Regions from separate parts of the Pseudoxanthomonas sp. GW835-FHT14C01 genome, predicted to be linked through region 1. Evidence: predicted binding sites of a transcription regulator. Region 1 holds the regulator's gene; each other region holds the start of a gene.
What was found. Region 1 encodes FliA, which starts transcription of late flagellar genes. Its sites were predicted from a motif close to TAAAGTTTNNCNNNCNNNGGCCGATAA; they were not measured.

Region 1 (3,394 bases):
TCGATACCGCCGGCCTGGGCCAGCGCGACCGCAACCTGGTCGGCCAGCTCAACTGGCTGCGCGCCTCGGGGCAGGTGAAGACCCTGCTGTGCCTGCCGGCCAATTCGCACTTCTCCGACCTGGACGAGGTGGTCCGCCGCTTCAGCGCCGTGCAGCCGCAAGGCGTGGTGCTGACCAAGCTGGACGAGACCGGCCGCCTGGGCAGCGCGCTGAGCGTGGTGGTCGACCACCAGCTGCCGATGACCTGGGTGACCGACGGCCAGCGCGTCCCCGACGACCTCCATCGCGCCAACAGCGCCCACCTCGTGCTGCGGCTGGACCAGCTGCGCCGCGAAGCCGACGAACCCTGCTCGACCGAGGCCACCCATGTCGCCTGATCACCCGCTGCAGACCAATCCCCGCAGCACCCCGCCGATGCCCGGCGCCTTCCATCCCGTGCGCGTCGTCGCCATCACCGGCGGCAAGGGCGGCGTGGGCAAGACCAACGTGTCGGTCAACCTCGCAGTGTCGCTCGCCGAGATGGGCAAGCGCACGCTGCTGATGGACGCCGACCTGGGCCTGGCCAACGTCGACGTGCTGCTCGGCCTGTCGCCGAAGTTCACCCTCGCCGACCTCGTCGCCGGCCGCTGCGGCCTGGAGGAAGTGCTTCTGGAAGGTCCCGAAGGCGTGCTGGTGGTGCCGGCCTCGTCGGGTTTCCGCCACATGGCCGAACTGACGCCGGCCGAGCATGTCGGCCTGGTCAACGTGTTCTCCGAGCTGCAGCGGGCCCTCGACTTCATGATCGTCGACACCGCCGCCGGCATCACCGACAGCGTGCTGACCTTCTGCCAGGCCGCGCAGGACACCGTGGTGGTGGTCTGCGACGAGCCGGCGTCGATCACCGACGCCTACGCGCTGATCAAGGTGCTGGCGCGCGAGCGCGGCCTGGACCGCGTGCACGTCATCGCCAACATGGTCCGCGACCCGAACGAGGGCCGGAAGCTGTACGAAAAGCTCGCGCGCGTCTGCGAGCGCTTCCTCGGCGACGTCGCCCTGCACTACCTCGGCGCCGTGCCGCAGGACGACTGGCTGCGGCGCGCCGTACAGCGCCAGCAGGCCGTCGTGAAGGCGTATCCGGGCAGCCCGTCGGCCCGCGCCATCACCGACATCGCGCGCACGACCGCCCGCTGGCAGCCGCCGGTCGGGGCGCGCGGCAACGTGGAATTCTTCGTCGAACGCCTGATCCAGCGGGGGGTGGCCGCATGAACACCGCCGCCGCCCAGTACCGCGCCGTGCAACGCGGCAGCGCGAACGACTTCGTCACCCAGCACGCCGACCTGGTCCGCCGCATCGCCCACCACCTGGCGGCGCGCCTGCCGGCCAGCGTGGAGATCGACGACCTGGTGCAGGCCGGCATGATCGGCCTGCTGGAAGCTTCGCGCAGCTATGACGCCGAGCAGGGCGCGTCGTTCGAGACGTACGCCTCCATCCGCATCCGCGGCTCGATGATCGACGAGATCCGCCGTGGCGACTGGGTGCCGCGCTCGGTCCACCGCCGCGCCCGCCAGGCCGCCGCCACCGTGCGCGAGATCGAACAGCGTACCGGCCGCGCCGCCATCGCCACCGAAGTGGCGAGCGCGATGGACATGCCGCTGCCCGAATACCTGCGCCTGATGGAGGATGCCGCGCGCGGCCAGGTGCTGAGTCTGGAGTCGCACATCGACGACCACGGCGAACCGAACACCTCGCGCACCGGCGGGCCGTCGCCGCAGCAGAACCTGGAGCGCAGCGAGTTCCGCCAGCAGCTGGTCAAGGCCATCGGCCACCTGCCCGAGCGCGAGCAGCTGGTGCTGTCGATGTACTACGAGCAGGAACTCAATCTGAAGGAAATCGGCGCGGTGCTCGGCGTCAGCGAATCCCGCGTCTGCCAGATCCACGGCCAGGCGATGGTGCGCCTGCGCGGTCGCCTGCAGGTGTTCGAGAAGGCCGACGCCGGCCTGGAAGACGACGAATGACCCTGCAGAAGCGCCCCGGGGCGCTCCCACGAGCCGACGCCAGCTCCGCTAAACATTTCCCGTCCGCGGTCGATATCCCCACCAGTCCCACCGTCCACGCAATACCGGAGCATCCGTGACCAACAAGAACATGCGCATCCTGATCGTGGACGACTTCTCCACCATGCGCCGCATCATCAAGAACCTGCTCAACGACCTCGGCTACACCAATACCGCCGAGGCCGACGACGGCAACACAGCGCTGACCGCGCTGGGCCAGGGCGGCTTCGATTTCGTGGTCACCGACTGGAACATGCCGGGCATGACCGGCATCGAGCTGCTGAAAGCCATCCGCGCCGACGACCGCTTCAAGACGCTGCCGGTGCTGATGGTGACCGCCGAAGCCAAGCGCGAACAGATCATCGAGGCGGCGCAGAACGGCGTGAACGGCTACATCATCAAGCCGTTCACCGCACAGACGCTGGAAGAGAAGCTGGGCAAGATCTTCGAACGCCTGGGAGCGGCCGCCTGATGAACGCCGTCGCCGACGCCACGGGCGCCCGCGCGGCGCTGGTGGAGAAGCTTCAGACCGCGCTCGATGCCCTGGAACAGGGCGACGAGGCGGGCTGGCGCCGCGAGCTGGATGCCATCGCCGCCTGGCGCACCCAGCCGATGATGCAGGGCCTGGGTCGCCTGGCCCGCGAACTGGCGCAGACGCTGGGCGAACTGCCGCCGACCGGCGCGGGCGAACTCGACGATGCCTGCGCGCGTCTGGACCATGTGGTCGAGATGACCGAACAGGCCAGCCACAGGACGCTGGACCTGGCCGAGCAGTGCCGGGGCTACGCCACGCAGCTGAAGAGCACCGACCTGTCGGCCGAACAGGCCGCGCTGGTGGACCGCATCGGCAAGGGCCTGTCCGAGATGGCGCTGGCGCAGAGCTATCAGGACCTGACCGGGCAGATCATCCGCCGCGTCGCCGGCATCGTGCGCCGCGTGCACGAGGGCTTCGGCGCGCTCGGCATCCCGCCGCCGGAAAAAAACCGCGACAAGCCTTCAGAACTCGCCGGTCCGGCCGTTGCTGGTCTTGACCGCAACGCGTTTTCGCAGGACGACGCCGACGACCTGTTGTCCGGCCTGGGGCTGTAGCCCCGGGGGACGCGCGCTGCGGAACCGGAGACCTGCCATGCCTGCCGCTTCCGCCCATCGTTCCCGTCACCCTGTCGTCCTGCTCTTCGTCGGCCTGTTGCTGGTCTGCGATGTGGTGGCCGCGCGCTTCCTGCGCCGCCGCCCCGACACGCAGCCCCTGTTCGACGCCTCCCGCTGATCGCCCGCCCCGGTAACCGTCCCGTCCATGTCCGCCGTCACGCCTGAAATCGCCGCCGACTTCCTGATCGAAGCGCAGGAGATCCTCGACCGGC
Region 2 (3,394 bases), on a different contig from region 1:
CGGACCTGCGCGAACCCTCGTCTTCCACCGTCAGTACCGGATCCGCCATGCCTGCCACACGCCGCACGTCCAGGGTTGCCGACCCGGTGGACCTGACGCACCCCGAGCGCGTCGTCTTCCCCGACAGCGGCATCACCAAGCAGCAGGTCTTCGACTATTACCGCGCGATGGCGCGCTGGTTGCTGCCGGAGATCGAAGGCCGGCCCTTGTCCGTCGTGCGCTGTCCGCAGGGCGCCGGACGGCCGTGCTTCTTCCAGAAGCACCACACGCCCGGCATGGACCGGGTCGATGTGGTGCCGCTGGAGGAAGAGGGCGGCGCGCGCGCGGACTATCTGGTCGTGAACGACGAAACCGGCCTGCTGGAGCTGGCGCAGTTCAACGCGATCGAATTCCATCCCTGGGGCGCGCAGGCGCAGGCGCCCGATCTCGCGGACCGGATCGTGTTTGACCTCGATCCGGGGCCGGACGTCGCGTGGGCGCGCGTGGTGGATGCGGCACGGCTGGTGCGCAAGCGCCTGCGCGCGCTTGGACTGACGTCGTATGTGCGCACGTCCGGCGGCAAGGGCCTGCATGTGGTGGTGCCGCTGAAACCCGCATGCCCGTGGCCGCCGGTTAAGGACTTCGCGCATGCGTTCGCCGAGTCGATGGCCGCGTCCGAGCCGCTGGCCTATGTCGCCAGCGCGACCAAAAAATTCCGCAAGGGCCGGATCTTCATCGATTACCTGCGCAACGGGCGCGGCGCCACCAGCGTGGCCTCGTTTTCGTTGCGAGCGCGCGAGGGCGCGCCCGTGGCGATGCCGTTGCGCTGGGAGGAACTGGGCCGCATCAAGGGCGGCGACGCCTACACGCTGGCATCCGCGCCGCGGCGCATGGCGCGCGTCGGCGAGCATCCATGGGGCGACTACACCCGCATGAAGCAGGATCTGGCGGCCGTGGCGGCCAGACTGTCGAAGGCGGGCAGGGGCAGCACGAAGTCCCGCTGACCTGCGGCTGCGGCACCCGTTCTGGACCTCGCATGACGTCCATGAAGAAGCCCCGCGGCAGCGGGGCTTCGTAGCGGGCGGGCCGGTATGCGGCTCAGCTGGCGTGCTTGAGCACCTGCTTGCGGTCGCGCATCACGTTGTGGCACTCGCGCACGCTCGGCAGCAGGGCCTGGGCCTCGGCACGCGCGGCGGCCGGCGTATCCTCGTCGCTGATGGTCTCGTTGAACGCCTTCAGCAGACGGTCTTCCGACTCCTCCAGTTCGGAGACGTAACCGTACGTGGTGTCGCCTAGCGCGGCACGGACCTTGCCGTAGAACTGCTGCATGCTGCCGACCAGGGTGCCGTGTGTGGCGGGCTTGCCGCCCGTGGCGGCGACGGTGGCGCTGAGACGCGCCACGATGTCCTGCTTGACGCCGGCGATGCGCGTGAACAGCGCGGCGAGTTCGGCATCCTTCACCTTGCCGGCGGCCTCGGTGTAGAAGCCGTGGCCGTCGCGAGCGATCTCGATCAGATCGTTGAGGCTGTGCTGGATCTTTTTCTGGGTGTTCATGGAAGCTCCTGTGGAAATGGGGGAGGCGCGTGGGTCTGCCTTCCGTGACGTCACCGTCGCGCATGCGGGATCAACATCGTGTGACCACGGAATGACGGGATTCATGAACGTCGCGAGGTTGCGAAGCGTCCGTGAAGATCGCTAAAGATCTCTCTTGCCCGGCCGATGCCATGAGATCGAACAAGCGAAGAAGGGCGGGTACGCGTGCCGCTGCTTGCGAAAGTGACGGATTGGTGGTCGAGGAGCCGGCGTTCGCCGATCGCGCCGCCGTCGGCGCGTGCCGCACCGGAGATGGAACAGGAGCATGCATCGCCGCTGTCGCCGGAAGCGGCGTCGCGCGACTGGGCCGGACCGTTGCTGCGCCTCGCGGGCGTGGATAGGGCGACGTCGCCGTCTCCGGAAGGCGGCGTGCCCGTCATCGCCGCCGCCAGGCGCGCACTGCAACGGTTCGCCGAGGACCCGCAGCGCCTGCCACGCCGCCCGCAACTGCTGCCGCACCTGCTCAGCACCCTCAACGACGACGATGCCTCCAGCCGCGACATCGCCGGCATCATCGCGCGCGATCCCGCGCTGGCCGCCAACCTGCTGAAGCTGGCGAACAGCGCGCTGTACCGCAGCGTTGCGCCTGTGGAAAGCCTGGACCGCGCCGTGGCGATGGTCGGCGTGGAGGGGCTTCGTCATCTGGTCGCGGTCGCGCTGATGCAGCCGGTGATGCGCATGGAGGGTGGCGCGTTCGGCCGCCTGCCGGACTTGCTCTGGGACCATACCCAGCGCGCCGCGCTGATCGCGGCGGACGCCGTGCGCGCCGCCGGCCGGGAGGACGTGTTCGCCGCGCAACTGCTGGCGCTGCTACAGGGGCTGGGTGCGATCGTGGTCGTGCAGGTACTGCGGGACGAGGCTGCGCGGGACGCGCGTGGGCTGCCTGACGTCGAGGCCATGGCCCGCCTCCTGCACCGGTGGTCGCCCCGTATCGGTCGTGCGGTCGCGCGCGAGTGGGCGCTGTCCGAGCGCGTGATGCTGGCGTTGCACGAGCAGGACGTGGACGACATGGCGAAGGCGGGCCTGCTTGCCCGCGCACTCGCGCTGGCGGCTCCCTGCGCCAGTGCGGCGATGGAAGCGCCGGCCGTGGCCGATGCCGCCTGAACAGACCCTGTGTTTTCCCGTCGGTCAGGCAACGCACTCCTGTTTGACGTGATGCTTATATCGCGTGCGGTATTGCTCGCCCAGGCAAGATCATGATGAGGCATACCATGACACTCGAATTGCGTTGCCGATGCGGAAAGGTGCGGGGCCAGGTGCAGGCGCAGCGTGCGTATGCGCGCGCCACCTGCTACTGCCGCGATTGCCAGGCGTACGCGCGCCATCTGGGCCAGCCGGAGGTGATGGACGCGAACGGCGGCACCGATATCGTGGCGATGAATCCCGACGGCGTCGTGTTCACCGCAGGCGAAGAGAACATCGCCGGCCTGTGCCTGCATGAGGGAGGGCTGTTGCGCTGGTACGCGGGGTGCTGCCGCACCCCGCTGGGCAACGCGCCTCGGGACGGCCGGGTCGCCTATGTCGGCATCGTGGCCGCATGCCTTCCGAACACGGCAGAGGTGGACGCGGCGCTCGGTCCGCGCGATCGCATCGTGCTGCATGCCCGCTCGGCACTCGGCGACGTGGCGTCCACGCCGTTGGCCGTGACGACCGGTGGGCTCCGGATCGCTGCCGGCATCGTGATGGCGAAGCTGCGCGGGCAGGCGCCATCCCTGTTCTTCGACGCCAACGGCCAGCCGCATCGCACCGCGCACCCCCTGAGCCCGCAGGAGCGCCAGTCCGCGCGTCTGGAGCCCGCATGAACCGTGGGCACGTCGCTCAG
Region 3 (3,394 bases), on a different contig from region 1:
CGTGGTGATGATGCTGCGCCTGCAGCGCGAGCGCATGGAGGAAGGGCTGGTGTCCTCGCTCGAGGACTACCATCGCGATTACGGCCTGACCACCACGCGATTGGCGCGCGCGGCGAAGGATGCGGTGGTTCTGCATCCGGGTCCGATCAACCGCGGCGTGGAGATCACCGACGAGGTCGCCGACGGCCCGCAGTCGCTGGTGCTTCGCCAGGTCAGCAACGGCGTCGCCATCCGCATGGCGGTGCTGGAGATGCTGCTGGGGTGAAGGACGCTCAACGGGGTGCAAGCGCGGGCGATCGCTTTAAGAAGAAGGCATCCCGATTCCGTCATTCCGGCGAAGGCCGGAACCCAGCGACTTCAATCGCCAGAACCAAAGACACTGGTCCCGGCGTTCGCCGGGATGACGATCACTCGCGAACACGGCGCAAGAATCCCTGCGCCTTGCTCACTCCGGTGCCGCGACCACGCGGTTCTTGCCGGCTTGCTTGGCCTGGTACATGGCGCGGTCGGCGCGGGCCAGCAGCTCATCCTGCGATTCGCCCGGCTGCCAGCGCGCCACGCCGGCGCTGAACGTCACCAGGATGCCGCGCCCTTCATAGACGAGGGGCTTGTGCGCCAGGCGGTCGCGCAGGCGCTCCAGTGTGCCCATCGCTTCCAGGAAACTGGTTTCCGGCAGCAGCAGAACGAACTCCTCGCCGCCGAAGCGTGCCACGGCATCGGTGGCGCGTAGCGTGGCGCGCGCGAGCGCCACGACGTGGCAAAGCGCGGCGTCGCCGCCGAGGTGGCCGTGCGCGGCGTTGATGTGGCGGAAATCGTCGAGGTCCAGCAGCGCCAGGGTCAGCGTCTGGCCGCTGCGCAGGGCGCGGACCGATTCGCGTTTGAACAGTTCATCGAAGCCGCGGCGGTTCAATGCCTCCGTCAGCTGGTCCACGCGCACCAGTTCGGACACCGACTGCAGTTCCTGCTCCAGGTCCATCACGCGGCGTTCGGCGTCCTCCACCTCGCGGCGCGCCTCCAGCAGGCTGTCGCGCGCACGCAACGCCTGCGCCTGCACCTGCGCGGTGTCTTCCAGGATGTCTTCCATCCGCCTGCCCAGCTCGGCGATGCTGCGGCTGTCGCGCACGGCCTGCGCGTGGAAGCTGATGCGGTCGTGGAATTCGCCGGTACTGTTGGCCATGCCGTCGAGCCGCTCGACGAAGGTCACCATCATCTCCTTCATCGAGGCCTTCGACTCGGCCAGTCCCTGCTTCAGCAGGCCCTGCTTGTAGATGACCTCGCGCAGGCCGGCGCGAGTCTGCTCCAGCGCGGTGCGATCGAGCGGGCCGGCGAGCAACTGGCGCACGGCGCCGATCTGGTCCTGCAGCCAGCTGCCGTCCTCGATCAGTTCACCGACGTTCTCCAGCAGCAGGTCGAACAGGCTGCGCATCAGTTCCTGCGCGTCGTTGACTTCATGGGTGCGCAGGCCGACCTGCTGGCAGAGTTCCTTCAGGTCGTTGCCGAGCGCGGCCAGCGGCTGCGCGGGCTGCCACTGGCGCACCCGGTCGGCCAGGGCGTGCGTCTGCGGGAGCAGGGCGGCGTCCTCGCGCAGCAGGTGCTCCATGCCGCCCACCAGCAGGTGATGCAGCAGGTCGCGCAGTTGGTCGGCTTCGCCGGACAGGGGCTCGTCCTGGATCGTGCGGATGTACTTGTCGACCAGTTGGCGTAACGCGCGGCCGTAGCGCGGCCAGTCGTTGTCGGCGAGCGCGGACTGCAGGCGCTCGCCCATGCCGTGCAGTTCGCCGGGCAGGCCGGCGACGCCGTCGGCGAAGGCGGACAGCAACGCGCCGGGTTCCTCGGCGTGCGCGAACAGGGCCTGCAGTTGCGCGCTGCTGATCGCGGTCTTCGGGCCGACCCCCCTGGTCGTGGCGAGCTCGCGCGAGGCCGGTGCGTCCGCCTCGCGGCGTCGCGACCACAGCCGGCGGAAGCCGCCGGTAACACCCGAATTGTCGTCGGCCACATCAGCCATGCGCGTCGCTCTCACGGCCATGGGCGGGTGCCCGTCAGCCACCAGGGGATGCCGGGTTATCGGCCGCCAGGGGCGCAGGTTGAGGGAGGGCGGGTTCGGTCGCTGAAAAAGCCGCGGAAGCGTGACGCAGGACGCGCCGGCGCCGGCTCAGCGGGCGTCCGGCGTGAAGCGGGCCTCGGCTTCCTCGACGATGGCCAGCTGGGCGGCGGCTTCGCCGTTGCCTGCCGCGGCGGCTGCGCGGACCTGGTCCAGCGTCGGGTGCGACACGATCAGCAGCAGGTTGCCGCACGGTGGGCAGGCGTAGTCGGTGACGGCGTCGTGCAGTTCCATCGCCATCGCCCGGCTGTCGCCCTGCCAGCCGCAGGGACAGGCCAGGGTGCGCTCGCGCCAGCCGGCGGTGAAGTAGTCGGGAACCAGTTCGGCCACGCTCAGCGCCCGCGGCGCTGGGCGAACAGCCAGTCCCACATCGGGGCGTAGGCGTAGGTCGCGTCCCAGCTGTTGTGGTTGGCGTCGGGGAACTCGGTGTAGCGGGCGTCGCGCGCGCCGGCGGCCTTCAGGGCAGCCTCCATGCGTCGCGACTGCGATGGCGGCACCACGTTGTCCTGGCCGCCGTGGAAGATCCACACCGGCACGTCCTTCAGGCGCTGGGCGGCGGCCGCGAACGGATCGGCGGCATTGCCGACGCTGTGCGCGCGCAGGCCCGGGCGTGCATCGGTCCAGTCGACGGTGATGCCGCCGCAGACCGGTACCAGCGCGGCGAAGCGGGTGGGTTGCTGCATCGCCAGTTCCCAGGTGCCGTAGCCGCCCATGGACATGCCGGTCAGCGAGACACGGTCCGGGTCGCCGTCGAACTCGCGCATCGCCGCGTCCAGCGTGGCGAAGGCGATCGGGCCGGCCGACTCGGTCCACTCGGTGTCTTCGGGCGCCTGCGGGAACACCACCACGGCCGGGAACGTGTCGGCATGCTGGCGCAGGTAGGGCCCCAGGCCAGCCATCGTCTGCTTCACCCCGTCGCTGCCGCGCTCGCCCGAACCGTTGAGGAACAGCACCACCGGCGGCTTGCCGCTGCGGAAGCGCGCGGCGGGCACGAACACCTGGTAGCGGTAGGTCTTGCCATCGACCGTGACTTCGCGCGTGACGAATTCGCCGGTCGGGTTCATGGGAGCGGTGGTGGTGCAGGCGGTCATCAGGATCAGCAGCAGGCCCAGGCAGGCGGTGGCGAGAGAGCGCATGGTGGTGGCGGTCCAAGGGTAACGGGCGGCAGCATACCCCGAGGCGAAAGAAGAACGGGTGGGCTCCGGCCATGTCAGCGTTCGGGATCGGATGGAGGCAGGTCGTCGCGCATCCGCACGAAACGGGCGAACCGCGGCAGTCCGGTCGAAGTGAGGC
Region 4 (3,394 bases), on a different contig from region 1:
GAGGAAGAGTTCGCCGAAGGCGGCGACGACAAGGGCGCCCGTCGCGCCCCGGCCAAGAAGGCCGCCGGCAAGAAGTCCGACGAAGCCGCCGCCGAGTAATCCGGCTGCAACGCCGCCGCGCCATGCTGCGCGGCGGCCATGTTTTTCCCTTCTCCCGCCGGGAGAAGGTGCCCGAAGGGCGGATGAGGGTGCGGTAAGCATGTCGGCGCTGCAGGCGTCGCGGTTCCGCCGGACCCTCACCCCAACCCCTCTCCCGACGGGAGAGGGGCTTTGCCAATCTAAACCGAGGTAATCCCGTGGAAATCACCGCTTCCCTGGTCAAGGAACTGCGCGAGCGCACCGGCGCCGGCATGATGGAGTGCAAGAAGGCACTCACCGAGAACAACGCCGACATCGACGCCGCGGCCGAGTGGCTGCGCAAGTCGGGCCTGGCCAAGGCCGACAAGAAGGCCGACCGCGTCACTGCCGAAGGCCGCGTGGCCGTGGCCCAGGACGGCGGCAAGGCCGTGCTGGTCGAGATCAACTCCGAGACCGACTTCGTCGCCAAGGACGCCAACTTCATCGCCTTCACCGATGCCATCGCGCAGGCCGCGCTGACCTCGGGCGCCGCCGACGTGGAAGCGCTGAAGAGCGCCAAGCTGGCCTCGGGCGAGACCGTCGAAGAAGCCCGTGCCGCCGCCATCGCCAAGCTGGGCGAGAACATGCAGATCCGTCGCCTGGTCTCGATCGACAGCGCCAACAACGTGGCCGCCTACGTCCACGGCGGCAAGATCGGCGTGCTGGTCGAGGTCAAGGGCGGCGACGCCGAACTGGCCCGCGGCCTGGCGATGCACATCGCCGCGATGAATCCCCCGCACAACAAGGCCGCCGACGTGCCGGCCGAGTTCGTGGCGAAGGAGAAGGAAATCGAGCTGGCCAAGATGTCGGACAAGGACAAGGCCAAGCCGGCCGACATCCTGGAGAAGATCATCTCCGGCAAGATCAACAAGATCGTCAACGAAGTCACCCTGTACGGCCAGCCGTACGTGCTGGACAGCGACAAGTCGGTCGAGCAGGTGGTCAAGGCCGCCGGCGCCGACGTGGTCGGCTTCCAGCGCCTGGTGGTCGGCGAAGGCATCGAGAAGGTGGTGGAAGACTACGCCGCCGAAGTGATGAAGCAGGCTGGCCTGGCGTAAGCCGAGCCTCATCCGCTTCACCGGAAAAGCCGCGGGAAACCGCGGCTTTTTCTTTTCCTGCGATGCGCGCGGGCCGCGCCGCCGCATCGCGACCGCTCGTCGCCCGCGACTAAAGTTTGCCGTTCCTGCGCCGAAACTGTTTACAAAGCTGACATTCCGTCACGCCTGCTGGCATGCTGCCTGCCACTTTCCTCCTGCGTAGTGCGCACCCGGATGCGTCCCGAACTCGAATCCCAGCTCTCGAACTGCCGCAACCTGCCCAGCCCGCCGGGCGTGGCGCTGCGCATCATCGAACTGGCGCAGGATCCCGACGTGGTGATGGCGACCGCCGCCGACGCGATCGGCCTGGACGCCGCCCTCAGCGCGCGCATGCTGCGCATCGCCAATTCCCCGCTCTATGCCAGCCGTCGCCGCGTGGAGAACCTGTCGCAGGCGCTGACCGTGCTGGGACTCAACGCGACGCTGACGCTGGCGCTGGGCTTCTCGCTGGCGCGCTGCGGCAACGGCAGCTACCCGGTGGCGCAAGAGCGGGTCTGGCGCCGCAGCGTGATCGCCGCGCTGGCCTGCCGCCTGCTGGGCCAGCATGCCGGCATGCGCAAGGCCGAGGAGCTGATGCTGGCCGGCCTGCTGCAGGACATCGGCGTGCTCGCCTTGCTGGAAGTGCTGGGCGACGATTACGCGCAGCTCGTCGAACGGTCCGAAGACAACGCGGCGCTGCTGGCGGCCGAGCGCGAATGGCTGGGCTGCGACCACGCCACCGTCGGCGGCTGGCTGGCGCGGCAGTGGAACCTGCCCGGGCTGCTGCGCGAAGCGATCATGGAAAGCGAGACGCCCGTTTCGGACACCACCTTCAATGCCTGCGTCGCGGTATCGGGCCATGTCGCCGATATCTGGATCGCCGGCACGGACGAAGCGCAGACCGACGACGCCCATCGACAGGCGGCCCTGCAGGCCGCGACGCGGCTCGGACTGGATTACGCGGCCTTCCTCGCACTGACCGAGGACATGATCGCGGCATTGCCCGAGGTCTGCGCGATGTTCGACGTGCCGCCCGCGCCGCCCGCCCGCATCCAGGCCCTGCTCGATCAGGCGCGCGAGTTGCTGGTGGTGCGCAACCTGCGCGAAATCCAGGAGGCCGCGCGCGCGCGCAAGGAAGCCGACGAACACGAGGACCGTGCCCGCCGGCTGGCCGAGGAAGTCCGTCGCGATCCGCTGACCGGCGCCTACAACCGCAGCCAACTGGAAGAGGTGCTGGAGAAGGAATTCGATGCCGCCACCCGCCATGGCTGGCCGCTGTCGATCGCCTTCATCGACCTGGACGACTTCAAACAGGTCAACGACCGCTGGGGCCACCTGGTCGGCGACGAGGTGCTGCGCAACTTCGCCAAATCGCTGATGCGGCACGTACGCAGCAGCGACATCGTCGCCCGCTACGGCGGCGAGGAATTCCTGGTGGTGCTGCCCGGCATCAACGAGGAAGCCGCGGCGCACGTGGTGCGGCGCATCCTGTCCGAGGTATCCGGCGCGGCGATGGCCCATGTCAACGGCCAGCCGCTCTACATCACCTTCTCCGCCGGCCTCGCCACGCAGGGAGCGCTGGAACAGTTCCGCCACGTCGACGACCTGTTGCGCGCCGCCGACGAGGCGCTTTACGGCGCCAAGCGCGAAGGACGCAACCGCGTTTCGGTCGGCGCCAGCGCCTGACCCGGCGCGCCCGCGCTACTGGCGGGGCGCCAGCGCGACTTCCTCGTAGGGCTGCACGACCACCCAGCCCTCGCCCGCGAACCGCAACTGGATGCTTTCGCCCGAACCACGGCCCAGCAGCGTGCCGAACGAGATGTCGGTGACGATTTCCGGCGTCAGGCCGCCCGACCAGGCCACGGTGGCGTTGGGATCGGTGAACACCGGCCCGGTCTGCGCGTTCACCGGCAATGTCAGCGGCTCGTAGTGCGAGGTGATGGCCACGATGCCGTGCCCGCTGAGGCGCACGTTGAACAGCCCGCCGGACAGCATGCCGGCGACCTTGCGCATCATCGTGATGCGGCTTTCGATGCCCGATTCGACCGCCAGCACGTCGTTGCCGTTGACGAAGATGGATTCGCCGGCCAGCCGCAACAGGGTGATCCGCTTACCGGCATCGGCCAGGTAGACGCGGCCCTGCCCCTCGATCTTCATCAGCTGCATGCCTTCGCCGCTGACCGCCTTCTTCAGCAGATTGC

Region 2: AC1Q5B_RS11555 (HDOD domain-containing protein) is a predicted target of FliA. The motif match lies at 1,676-1,702, and genes of this name have one in related genera.
Region 3: AC1Q5B_RS13470 (GGDEF domain-containing protein) is a predicted target of FliA. The motif match lies at 2,062-2,088, and genes of this name have one in related genera.
Region 4: AC1Q5B_RS14905 (GGDEF domain-containing protein) is a predicted target of FliA. The motif match lies at 1,286-1,312, and genes of this name have one in related genera.

The regions. Positions count from the first base shown of each region.
Region 1 covers NZ_JBXAGB010000005.1:18,064-21,457, reverse strand. Annotated here, with positions in the region: gene flhF (flagellar biosynthesis GTPase FlhF) at 1-377, shown strand, start outside; gene AC1Q5B_RS19405 (MinD/ParA family protein) at 367-1,245, shown strand; gene AC1Q5B_RS19400 (RNA polymerase sigma factor FliA) at 1,242-1,994, shown strand; gene cheY (chemotaxis response regulator CheY) at 2,125-2,505, shown strand; gene AC1Q5B_RS19390 (protein phosphatase CheZ) at 2,505-3,122, shown strand; gene AC1Q5B_RS19385 (hypothetical protein) at 3,160-3,300, shown strand; gene AC1Q5B_RS19380 (chemotaxis protein CheA) at 3,328-3,394, shown strand, end outside.
Region 2 covers NZ_JBXAGB010000002.1:994,519-997,912, forward strand. Annotated here, with positions in the region: gene ligD (DNA ligase D) at 1-983, shown strand, start outside; gene AC1Q5B_RS11550 (PA2169 family four-helix-bundle protein) at 1,078-1,533, opposite strand; gene AC1Q5B_RS11555 (HDOD domain-containing protein) at 1,738-2,676, shown strand; gene AC1Q5B_RS11560 (DUF6151 family protein) at 2,784-3,374, shown strand; gene AC1Q5B_RS11565 (putative bifunctional diguanylate cyclase/phosphodiesterase) at 3,391-3,394, opposite strand, start outside.
Region 3 covers NZ_JBXAGB010000003.1:26,582-29,975, forward strand. Annotated here, with positions in the region: gene AC1Q5B_RS13465 (aspartate carbamoyltransferase catalytic subunit) at 1-265, shown strand, start outside; gene AC1Q5B_RS13470 (GGDEF domain-containing protein) at 446-2,005, opposite strand; gene AC1Q5B_RS13475 (hypothetical protein) at 2,153-2,431, opposite strand; gene AC1Q5B_RS13480 (carboxylesterase family protein) at 2,434-3,237, opposite strand; gene AC1Q5B_RS13485 (DNA ligase) at 3,312-3,394, opposite strand, start outside.
Region 4 covers NZ_JBXAGB010000003.1:336,872-340,265, reverse strand. Annotated here, with positions in the region: gene rpsB (30S ribosomal protein S2) at 1-99, shown strand, start outside; gene tsf (translation elongation factor Ts) at 297-1,175, shown strand; gene AC1Q5B_RS14905 (GGDEF domain-containing protein) at 1,389-2,879, shown strand; gene AC1Q5B_RS14900 (AIM24 family protein) at 2,895-3,394, opposite strand, start outside.